Regions from separate parts of the Aliiglaciecola sp. 2_MG-2023 genome, predicted to be linked through region 1. Evidence: predicted binding sites of a transcription regulator. Region 1 holds the regulator's gene; each other region holds the start of a gene.
What was found. Region 1 encodes ArgR, which controls arginine synthesis, uptake and breakdown. Its sites were predicted from a motif close to ANTGAATANNTATTCANT; they were not measured.
Positions count from the first base shown of each region.

Region 2: Q4567_RS04045 (OadG family protein) is a predicted target of ArgR. The motif match lies at 1,518-1,535, and genes of this name have one in related genera.
Region 3: Q4567_RS02725 (aspartate aminotransferase family protein) is a predicted target of ArgR. The motif match lies at 1,386-1,403, and genes of this name have one in related genera.

Region 1 covers NZ_JAUORY010000015.1:28,196-31,484, reverse strand. The annotation lists gene ppc (phosphoenolpyruvate carboxylase) at 1-60, shown strand, start outside; gene mdh (malate dehydrogenase) at 146-1,081, opposite strand; gene argR (transcriptional regulator ArgR) at 1,387-1,851, shown strand; gene Q4567_RS14785 (ATP-binding cassette domain-containing protein) at 1,943-3,289, shown strand, end outside.
Region 2 covers NZ_JAUORY010000003.1:47,711-50,999, reverse strand. The annotation lists gene csrA (carbon storage regulator CsrA) at 105-320, shown strand; tRNA gene Q4567_RS04060 (tRNA-Ser) at 547-639, shown strand; tRNA gene Q4567_RS04055 (tRNA-Arg) at 676-752, shown strand; tRNA gene Q4567_RS04050 (tRNA-Arg) at 968-1,044, shown strand; gene Q4567_RS04045 (OadG family protein) at 1,645-1,902, shown strand; gene oadA (sodium-extruding oxaloacetate decarboxylase subunit alpha) at 1,933-3,289, shown strand, end outside.
Region 3 covers NZ_JAUORY010000002.1:166,323-169,611, reverse strand. The annotation lists gene Q4567_RS02730 (HDOD domain-containing protein) at 1-1,132, shown strand, start outside; gene Q4567_RS02725 (aspartate aminotransferase family protein) at 1,590-2,795, shown strand; gene astA (arginine N-succinyltransferase) at 2,830-3,289, shown strand, end outside.

The DNA.
Region 1 (3,289 bases):
GAAAGAGCAATGATGGTAACCATCGCAGGTATTGCTGTGGGCATGCGTAATACAGGTTAATTCTGGCTGAACTAGCCTGCATAAAAAAGCCCCTTGTAGTTAACTACAAGGGGCTTTTTGTTAGGTTCGGCAATAGGTTAAATGCTTAACCTTTTACGAATTTAACACCTAACTCAATATCGCCACGCAAACCGTCAAGCATTGAATCTTTTGCGTTTTGTTCAAATTCACTCAACTCACCGTAGGGTAGAATTTCTTCTACACCGTTAGGACCTAGTCTTACAGGGTGAGAGAAGAATACTGCGTCGTCTGAGTTGGTTTCAACATAAGTATATTCAACCACGTTGTCGCCTTTCATAGCAGCTACTAGAGACAAACAGAATCTTGCCGCAGCTTGACCCATTGACAAAGTAGCAGATCCGCCACCGGCTTTTGCTTCAACAACTTCAGTACCAGCGTTTTGAATGCGAGTAGTTAAACTTGCTATTTCATCATCGCTAAATGTCACACCTTCAACTTGTGAAAGTAGAGGTAAAATAGTTGTACCAGAGTGACCACCAATAACAGGAACGTGCACACTAGTAGAGCTCAAACCTTTCAATTCAGCTACAAAAGTTTCAGAACGGATAACATCAAGAGTAGTTACACCGAACAATTTGTTTTTGTTGTAAACACCCTTAGCTTTTAACGTTTCTGCAGCAATCGCAACAGTAGTGTTAACTGGGTTGGTAATAATACATGTACATGCATCAGGACAGTTATCCGCAATACCTTCAACTAGGTTCTTAACGATACCCGCATTGATATTGAACAAATCAGAACGATCCATACCTGGTTTACGAGGTACCCCTGCTGGGATCAAAACAATATCACAACCTTGTAACGCAGTTGCTAAATCATCTTTACCAAAACCTTCAACTTTTACGTCTGTAGGGATGTGGCTCAAATCAACTGCCACTCCTGGCACAACAGGTGCAACATCATATAAAGCTAACTCGGAACCAGCTGGTAACTGGGTTTTCAATAAAAGAGAAAGGGCCTGACCGATACCGCCTGCAGCACCTAATACCGCTACTTTCATAGTTGTCTCCTGTGGGACTATTAAATTGACGGCAAACCATAGAGTAAGCCGCATGAAAAAACAATTTATTGTGGTGAATGTTCACTATCTGTTTTGCAATATAACTCTTTTAGCCTAACATTCAGTTAGTTTTTAAGGCTTAACAGAATATATGGGTTAGATGCTACGAATTCAATACTTAGTAGTAACTCAAAACAGACACTTTAACTATATGATATTAATGCAAAGTATTTTGCTGCTTGTAAACAAGGCTACCTACCCTGTTTAGATTGTGTCAAACTATAGCAGTTAATAGCGAGGGTGGCATGTCTAATACAAAACAAGAAGAATTGGTCAAAGCATTTAAAGATATTTTAAAAACGGAAAGCTTTGGCTCTCAAGGTGAAATTGTTGATGCACTAACGGAACAAGGCTTTGGCAGTATTAGCCAATCCAAGGTGTCCCGAATGCTGAGTAAATTTGGTGCAGTGCGAACACGCAACGCTCGTGGCGATATGGTGTATTGTTTGCCTCCAGAGATGGGCATGCCCACAGCAAAAAGCCCATTGCGTCAATTAGTATTAGATATTGTGCACAACAATGTCATGGTAATCATTCGTACCAGTCCAGGGGCCGCGCAACTAATTGCCCGCTTACTCGATTCTCTTAGCCAAAAAGACGGCGTACTAGGCACTATTGCGGGCGATGATACGATATTTATTGCTCCTGCCGATATCAGCAATATTGAAGAAACACGTAAAAAAGTCGAAGCGCTATTTGAAAACGTGTAAATTTTAAAAATACACACAAATTATTTCTTGGCAATCTATACCAAATAGAGATTGTTTGGTTGCCGTATTTTAAATTTTGAGTTCTGTAGTAATGATAACAATCAAACACTTTCATCATCCTAAATTGACCGTAAACTCATGGCTTATTCGAGAAAATGCTGCGGTGGCTGTTTTAGGTAAAAATGGGGCCGGAAAACAATATGTTGATAAGCTTTTGTTGGGGCAATTAAAAGATGCCGAATACGCTAGCTTAACTATCCCCGAAAACCAGTTGGTAACATTGGTTTCTTTTGAAACCTTACAAGCAGTTTATGAAAATGAATTAAAGATTGACGAAACTGATCTCACCGATGAAATTGATTTTGGCACTCCGGCAAAAGACTTTTTACCCCAAGACAAACTTGACCACCCATTTATTGCCAGCTTCCACTTAGAACATCGCCTTGATACCGGTTTTCGACAGCTCAGTACTGGCGAGTCGCGCAAGCTGTTAATCTTAAAAGCGATATTATCTGGCGCTACCTATATTATTTTGGATAACCCATTTGATGATTTAGATCCATCATCAAGGGCGCAATTAAGTCAGGTGTTAAGTCAGCTAAAACACCAAGATATCACCTTGATTATATTACTCAGTAATCGTCAAGACATCCCAGACTGGATCACAACATTCGCGCTGGTAGAAAATAATAGTTTGCATGATTTGAGTGGATTATCAGTAAGTGATGCGCAAGCCACTATCGACACTATATTTGCTTTTGACGCACTGGATAAGTCGTTACTTGAGCGAATGATAACGGATAAACATAGCCACAATAAAAAACCGTTAGTACGCATCAAAAACGCGAATGTTATTTATGCCGAAAATCACGCACTCAAATCCGCCGATTTGAGTATTGATACTTTTCAACACACTATTATTACCGGACCAAATGGCTCAGGTAAATCAACGTTGTTGCAATTGGTTACCGGTGACTGTCCACAATGTTTCAGTAATGATGTCACTGTGATGGGGCATAGACGGGGAACCGGTGAAACCATTTGGGACATTAAAAAGCACTTGGGGATAGTCTCCCCCGATATTCACCGCTCCTATCGAGTAGGTTGCAATGCCTTGACAGTAGTTCTTTCAGGATTCATGGATTCTATCGGTTTGTACAAAGACGTGAGTGCTAGTCAAAAACAACAAGCATTAGCATGGTTAGATTTAATTGGCCTTAGGCCACTGGCCAATAACAGCTTTAAACAACTTAGCTTTGGTGAACAGCGATTGTTGCTGATCGCCCGAGCTTTAGTGAAATTCCCGTCACTTTTAGTGTTAGACGAACCCACACAAGGCTTAGATGAAATTAATCGGCGCTTAGTACTAGATGTGATTACAACTATTGCTAAAAAACAGTTGGCAACCATTCTCATGGTTAGCCATCGTGAAGATGAA
Region 2 (3,289 bases), on a different contig from region 1:
GACAAAAACATGGAATGCTAATTGTGTATTTTTCTGGAGTTAACTGGTAAATACGCTAATTTTAATTAGGGAATATTGTGGAATAACGCAAAAGGAGCAATAGAATGCTAATTTTAACCCGTCGTGTAGGTGAGACCTTGATGGTAGGTGATGAAGTCACCGTAACTGTATTGGGTGTTAAAGGGAATCAGGTAAGAATAGGGGTTAACGCCCCCAAAGAAGTATCTGTGCATCGAGAAGAAATTTATATGCGCATTCAAGCAGAAAAAAATGGAACTGCGAGTGAACGTTCCGGCAATTCGAGCGAAGATGTAGAATAAAGTAAAGTGAAAAACCTAAGAAGGCTGGTTAACCAGCCTTTTTTTTTATTTTATTTTTAATAATTGTTTTAACTATCTCGAAAATATAAGCATATCAATTCGTACAAAATACCATCATATTATTGCAGTTTTACGCTGATCGTCTAAAATCCCAGCATACAGGTAGTAAAGTGTAAAAAAAGGTTTGACTTCCTTTTGTGATTCAGTAAACTTCGCTCCCACATTTGGAGAGGTGGCCGAGTGGCTGAAGGCGCTCCCCTGCTAAGGGAGTATAGGGTTTGTAGCCCTATCGAGGGTTCGAATCCCTCCTTCTCCGCCATTCCTTTTTATCGGGAATGGAACAAATGTCTTTTACGCGTGTGTAGCTCAGCTGGATAGAGTACCTGGCTACGAACCAGGCGGTCGGAGGTTCGAATCCTTCCACACGCGCCATATTGAATCGAAGCTCCGCAGGAGGTTCGACAAAATCGTCAGGAACGATTTTGAACGTGCGAAGCGCGGCCCCGAAGGGGTGGAAGGCAGGATGCCTGAAATCATCCTTCCACACGCGCCATATTGAATCGAAGCTCCGCAGGAAATTCGATAAAACTGTTAAAGACTAGAAGTAGAATTTGACAGTTGTAAGTACAGAGTAAGTTAAATACCACGCGTGTGTAGCTCAGCTGGATAGAGTACCTGGCTACGAACCAGGCGGTCGGAGGTTCGAATCCTTCCACACGCGCCATATTTGAATCGAAGCTCCGCAGGAGGTTCGACAAAATCGTCAGGAACGATTTTGAACGTGCGCAGCACGGCCCCGAAGGGGTGTAAGGCAGGATGCCTGAAATCATCCTTCCACACGCGCCATATTTGAATCGAAGCTCCGCAGGAGGTTCGAAAATCAAAACTACGATTTTGTGCTTGAATAGCATTTTGCTAAAGAACGTATCTCGAGAAGTTAGAAATATAAAATCGACGTAGATGATTTGAAGTATAAGCAATAAAAAAACCGCTTTTATAAGCGGTTTTTTTATGTCCGAAGTTAAATTAAATATTTATAAGTAATTACCAATAAGTAATATTAATCTAAACGTGACGATTGGTATGATAGCGCTGCTTTGCATTAAATTAACTTTATAGCTAACGCTAAAAGTATTCGAACAGATTTACAGTATAAAGTGGCTAAATGATTGGTGGAGACGCCTAATCAGCGACTTGAGTGGGTAAAAATTCAAAATAGTTGAATAAGTACCCTAAAAATACAGTTTGCTTTGTGGATTTTGGTTGAGTTTTCAATGCTTAAGTGATACTTATCGATACCTAAACTAATAACAGTGTGAATTATATGCAAACGTCCATTTCTGAATTACTAATTGAAGCTGCCAACCTAATGGTAGTGGGTATGGTTGTGGTGTTTGTTTTCCTTACACTACTAATCGGCGCAGTAAACTTAATTGCTGCAATTAACCGAAGATTTCCTGAAGAAGTTGTCCCTGCGCATCCTGCTAGGACACAAAGGAAAGTGTCTAATGACAAATCAAATTCTTCCGTGCCTATTGCGGCAATAACCGCCGCAGTTCACCAATATCGAAAAAATAGATAGTCTAAATAAATCGATTTTTTAGGAGTTTCCATGAGCAACCCCCTTAAAATAACTGAATTGGTACTGCGTGATGCGCACCAATCTTTATTAGCCACTAGAATGCGATTGGATGATATGTTACCCATCGCAGCGAAATTAGATAAAGTTGGCTTTTGGTCAATGGAATCTTGGGGAGGCGCTACATTCGACTCTTGCATTCGTTATCTTGGCGAAGATCCTTGGGATCGTATCCGTGAATTAAAAAAGGCCATGCCTAATACACCTCAGCAGATGTTGCTAAGAGGGCAGAATCTTTTGGGGTATCGTCACTACGCAGATGATGTAGTTGAAAAGTTTGTAGAAAGAGCGCATACCAATGGCGTTGATGTGTTTCGTATTTTCGATGCAATGAATGACACTCGAAATCTGGAAACAGCGATTAAATCTGTGGTTTCTGTAGGCGCACATGCCCAAGGCACGATTTCCTATACAGTAAGTCCAGTGCATACCCTAGAGCGTTGGCTAGACATGGCTAAGTCCTTAGAGGATATGGGCATACATTCTTTGTGTATCAAAGATATGGCAGGGTTGTTGAAACCTTACGAATGTGAAGAACTAATTACTCGCTTGAAAGAAATTATAAGTGTGCCTATTGCCATGCAATGTCATGCAACCACTGGACTAAGCACCGCAACTTATCAAAAAGCCATTGATGCGGGTATTGATATGGTTGATTGCGCGGTATCATCTATGAGTATGACGTACGGGCACAGTGCAACTGAAACCATTATGTCGATTGTGGAAGGTACTGACCGAGATACCGGCTTAGATTTGCATCTGATGGCTGAAATCGCGAGTTACTTCAGAGAAGTGCGTAAAAAATACGCTAAATTTGAAGGTAGCTTGAAGGGCGTTGATGCACGAATATTAATTGCTCAAGTGCCTGGTGGAATGTTGACGAATATGGAAAACCAACTTCGTGAACAAGGTGCTGAAGATAAAATGGATGAAGTACTCAAAGAAATTCCTAAAGTAAGGGAAGATCTTGGTTTTATTCCATTAGTGACTCCAACTTCGCAAATCGTTGGTTCTCAATCTGTATTAAATGTGCTGACCGGAGAACGATATAAGAGCATCACTAAGGAAACTGCAGGTGTTCTTAAAGGTGAGTATGGCGCAACCGCAGCGCCAGTGAATGCAGAATTACAAGCTAGAGTATTAGATGGCCAAGAACCTATTACTTGTCGACCCGCTGATCTGATTGAACCTGAATTAGCTGCCTTAACCACAGAATTGACTGAAATTGCGCAACAGCAAAATATTAAGTTGGCTGAGGAAAAAGTGGATGACGTATTAACCTATGCATTATTCCCGCAAATCGGCTTGAAGTTTTTGCAAAATAGAGGGA
Region 3 (3,289 bases), on a different contig from region 1:
AATCAACCTACGCTTTGATTACCTGACTATTAGCCTAAAATTAGCCCAGCAGCATATGGGAGCAGGTACAGAAACAAAGGATGTTGAATTGCCCGCGAATAGTGAAGCTCAGCGCACACTGCTGCAAGTTGAGAAACAAGCTAGACATGATAAAGAGCTCAATCGACGTTCTCACACTAACTATGTGCAAGATATCCAAAACATGGTTCATAATGAGGTTATCAAGCGCTTAGAAGCTCAACTCGAAGATACTGATAAACTATTCAACGAAGTGTTAGGCTTTGACCACAACCTGCCCGCACTACTTGATTCGCTGGCGGCCAAATCAACTTCCATCAGCAAAATTGAACCTATAGCGGCTGGAATGCCTTGGCTTTATGATGAATTGATTAGGCTTATCAATACCCCTAAATATCGTAGAGTAGACTCAAATGGCAAAGTAGTTGTAGTTGAAAGTTTAAAAACCGCGTTAAGCTATCTAGGCGTTGAGAATATTAAGATGCTGATCCCTTCCATAGCATTTCGACGTTGTTTACCGCAAATTACCGATCCTTTTCCAAAAATCAAAGTGCAAATGATGGATGCGTCTATTGGTACAGCGATGTCATGTAAAAAGTTAGCGCAATTGAATAAACTAGATAGTTATAATGCCTTTCTACTGGGGTTATTCCATGACTTCGGTAAAATAGTAATAGTGCGCCTATTTTTTAAATTATTTGAGCAGGTGCACAGAGAAGCGGTACTCGAAGCGCAAAATGAGCGCAAGAGAGATGAACATTTTGCGTTGGGGGAAGTTGTACCTTCAGAAACGTTTTTACTCAATGCGTTAACTACCTATGGTTATTCACTAAGCACAGAGCTCATTTCGCGGATGCCATTCAAACGACTGGTTTTTGTTGAAGCCATGAACGAATTTGCTAACTACAAAGAAATAGGCGAAATGTCTCCATTTGGTAAAGTACTAGCCCAAGGTGAAGCCTACAATCGATATCGAACTCTTAAATCGAATAAGTTGATTTCCTTAGACGAAGCAAAAATATATCTACGTCAATTTTGCTTTCCTAAAGGTGCTTTGGGCGAATTGAAGAAAACTAATTTGCGAGATTTTGATATAATTTTGGATGAAAAATAATCAAAACGTCTCAGTAAATTCGTTTATCCCCATAATTTTTAAAATTTTTTTTACATATTCATGCAACTATCATGATTGCTTTATGATCTTGTGAATTAGATAAACTCTCAATTCTAGTTAGAATCTAATTTCGCTGTAAGTAAATTTAATCAAAACAGTTCAGCCTCAAAAGCGGCTATCCATAGACAATTTTAGAGATGCATAAAATTGTATGGCGTAGCACAATTTTATGCATAAACAGCAGATTGCTTAGTTTAAATAGTTATTCACTATTCCTGCAAAATTAGCCGCATCCCTTTAAATTTAAGGGTTTTCGGCGTTTACCCTAGAGACAGATTGAATAAAATCTGACACAATGCGCAGTCCAAATTGGTCGTTCGGCAAGTATTTTTTGGTGACCAACCCAGTATTAATCACAAGTGAAAATAGACGTCCAGAATTTTAAGTGAGGTAAAGAATGCAAGTAACACGCGCAACGTTTGACGAAGTTATGGTTCCCAATTACAACCCAGCGGCAATTGTTCCTGTAAAAGGTCAAGGATCTCGAGTTTGGGATCAGGAAGGAAAAGAATACATAGACTTTGCCGGTGGTATCGCTGTGAACGTATTAGGCCATTGCCATCCTGATTTAGTCGCCACCTTGAAAGAACAAGGCGAAAAATTGTGGCATGTCAGTAACGTATTCACCAATGAGCCGGCTCTTCGCTTAGGTAAAAAATTAACTCACGCTACCTTCGCTGATAAAGTTTACTTTGCAAATTCAGGTGCAGAAGCAAACGAGGCTGCACTGAAACTAGCTAGACGCTACGCACTAGAGCATTTTGGTGAAGACAAAAATCAAATCATCGCTTTTAATCAGGGTTTTCACGGACGTACATTTTTCACCGTAACTGTTGGCGGTCAATCAGCTTATTCTGATGGTTTTGGTCCTAAACCAGGTGCTGTTGAGCATGTGGATTTCAACAACCTTGATGCACTTAAAGACATTATCTCGGATAAAACCTGCGCCGTGATTATGGAACCTTTGCAAGGTGAAGGTGGAGTAATCAGTTCTAGCCAAGAATTTGTAGAAGGCGTGCGGGCTTTATGTTCTGAACACAACGCATTACTTATTTTTGATGAAGTGCAATCGGGCGTTGGCCGTACAGGACATTTATACGCATATATGGGCTTAAACGTCGTCCCTGACATCCTCACAACGGCAAAATCATTAGGCGGCGGTTTCCCAATCGGTGCAATGCTAACCACCTCTAAAATAGCGGCTAGCTTGAAAGTCGGCACGCACGGAAGTACTTACGGTGGTAACCCATTAGCTTGCGCAGTTGCAGAAAAAGTTTTAGACATTGTTAACACGCCAGCGGTTCTGCAAGATGTTAAGCGTAAAGAAAAACTATTCCGCGATGGTTTAGGAAAAATTAATCAAAAGTTCAATGTATTCAGTGAAATTCGCGGCCAAGGTTTATTAATTGGTTGTGCCCTGAATGAACAATATCACGGTAAAGCAAGAGACTTTTTAGTGGCTTCTGCTGCTAACAATATGATGTGCTTAGTTGCTGGCGCAAATGTTGTGCGATTTGCACCTTCATTAGTCATCCCTGATGAAGATATCGCCGAAGGTTTAGTGCGTTTTGAACGTGCCATTGAGCATGTTGTAAATAGCTAAGCTAAAACGCAACCAGTAAAGTGAGCACGCTATTATGAAAGTGATCCGTCCTATTGCGTTAAATGATTATGATGCCTTGTATGATATTGCTGTTGAGTCAGGTATTGGTTTTACATCACTGCCTGTAAACGAGGCTTTGTTACGACGCAAAATAGAACAATCTGAAATTGCTTTTCGAGAGAAAGTCGATAAACCCGCTAATCAAAGCTATTTATTCGTCATGGAAGATACCGATACAAATGAAGTAGTCGGTACCAGTGGCATTGCTGCGACAGTCGGCCTAGAAGACTCTTTTTACCACTATCATTGTGGCAAAGTAGTGCATGCTTCTCGTGAGCTTAAAATCCACAACACTGTGGATATTTTAACGCTTTGTAACGACTACACAGGTGTGTCTGAAATATGCACTTTGTTTCTCAAAGAAAATGCTCGTAAAGGCAGTAATGGTCGATTGCTGTCAAAATTTCGATTTTTATTTATGTTAGAGCATCAAA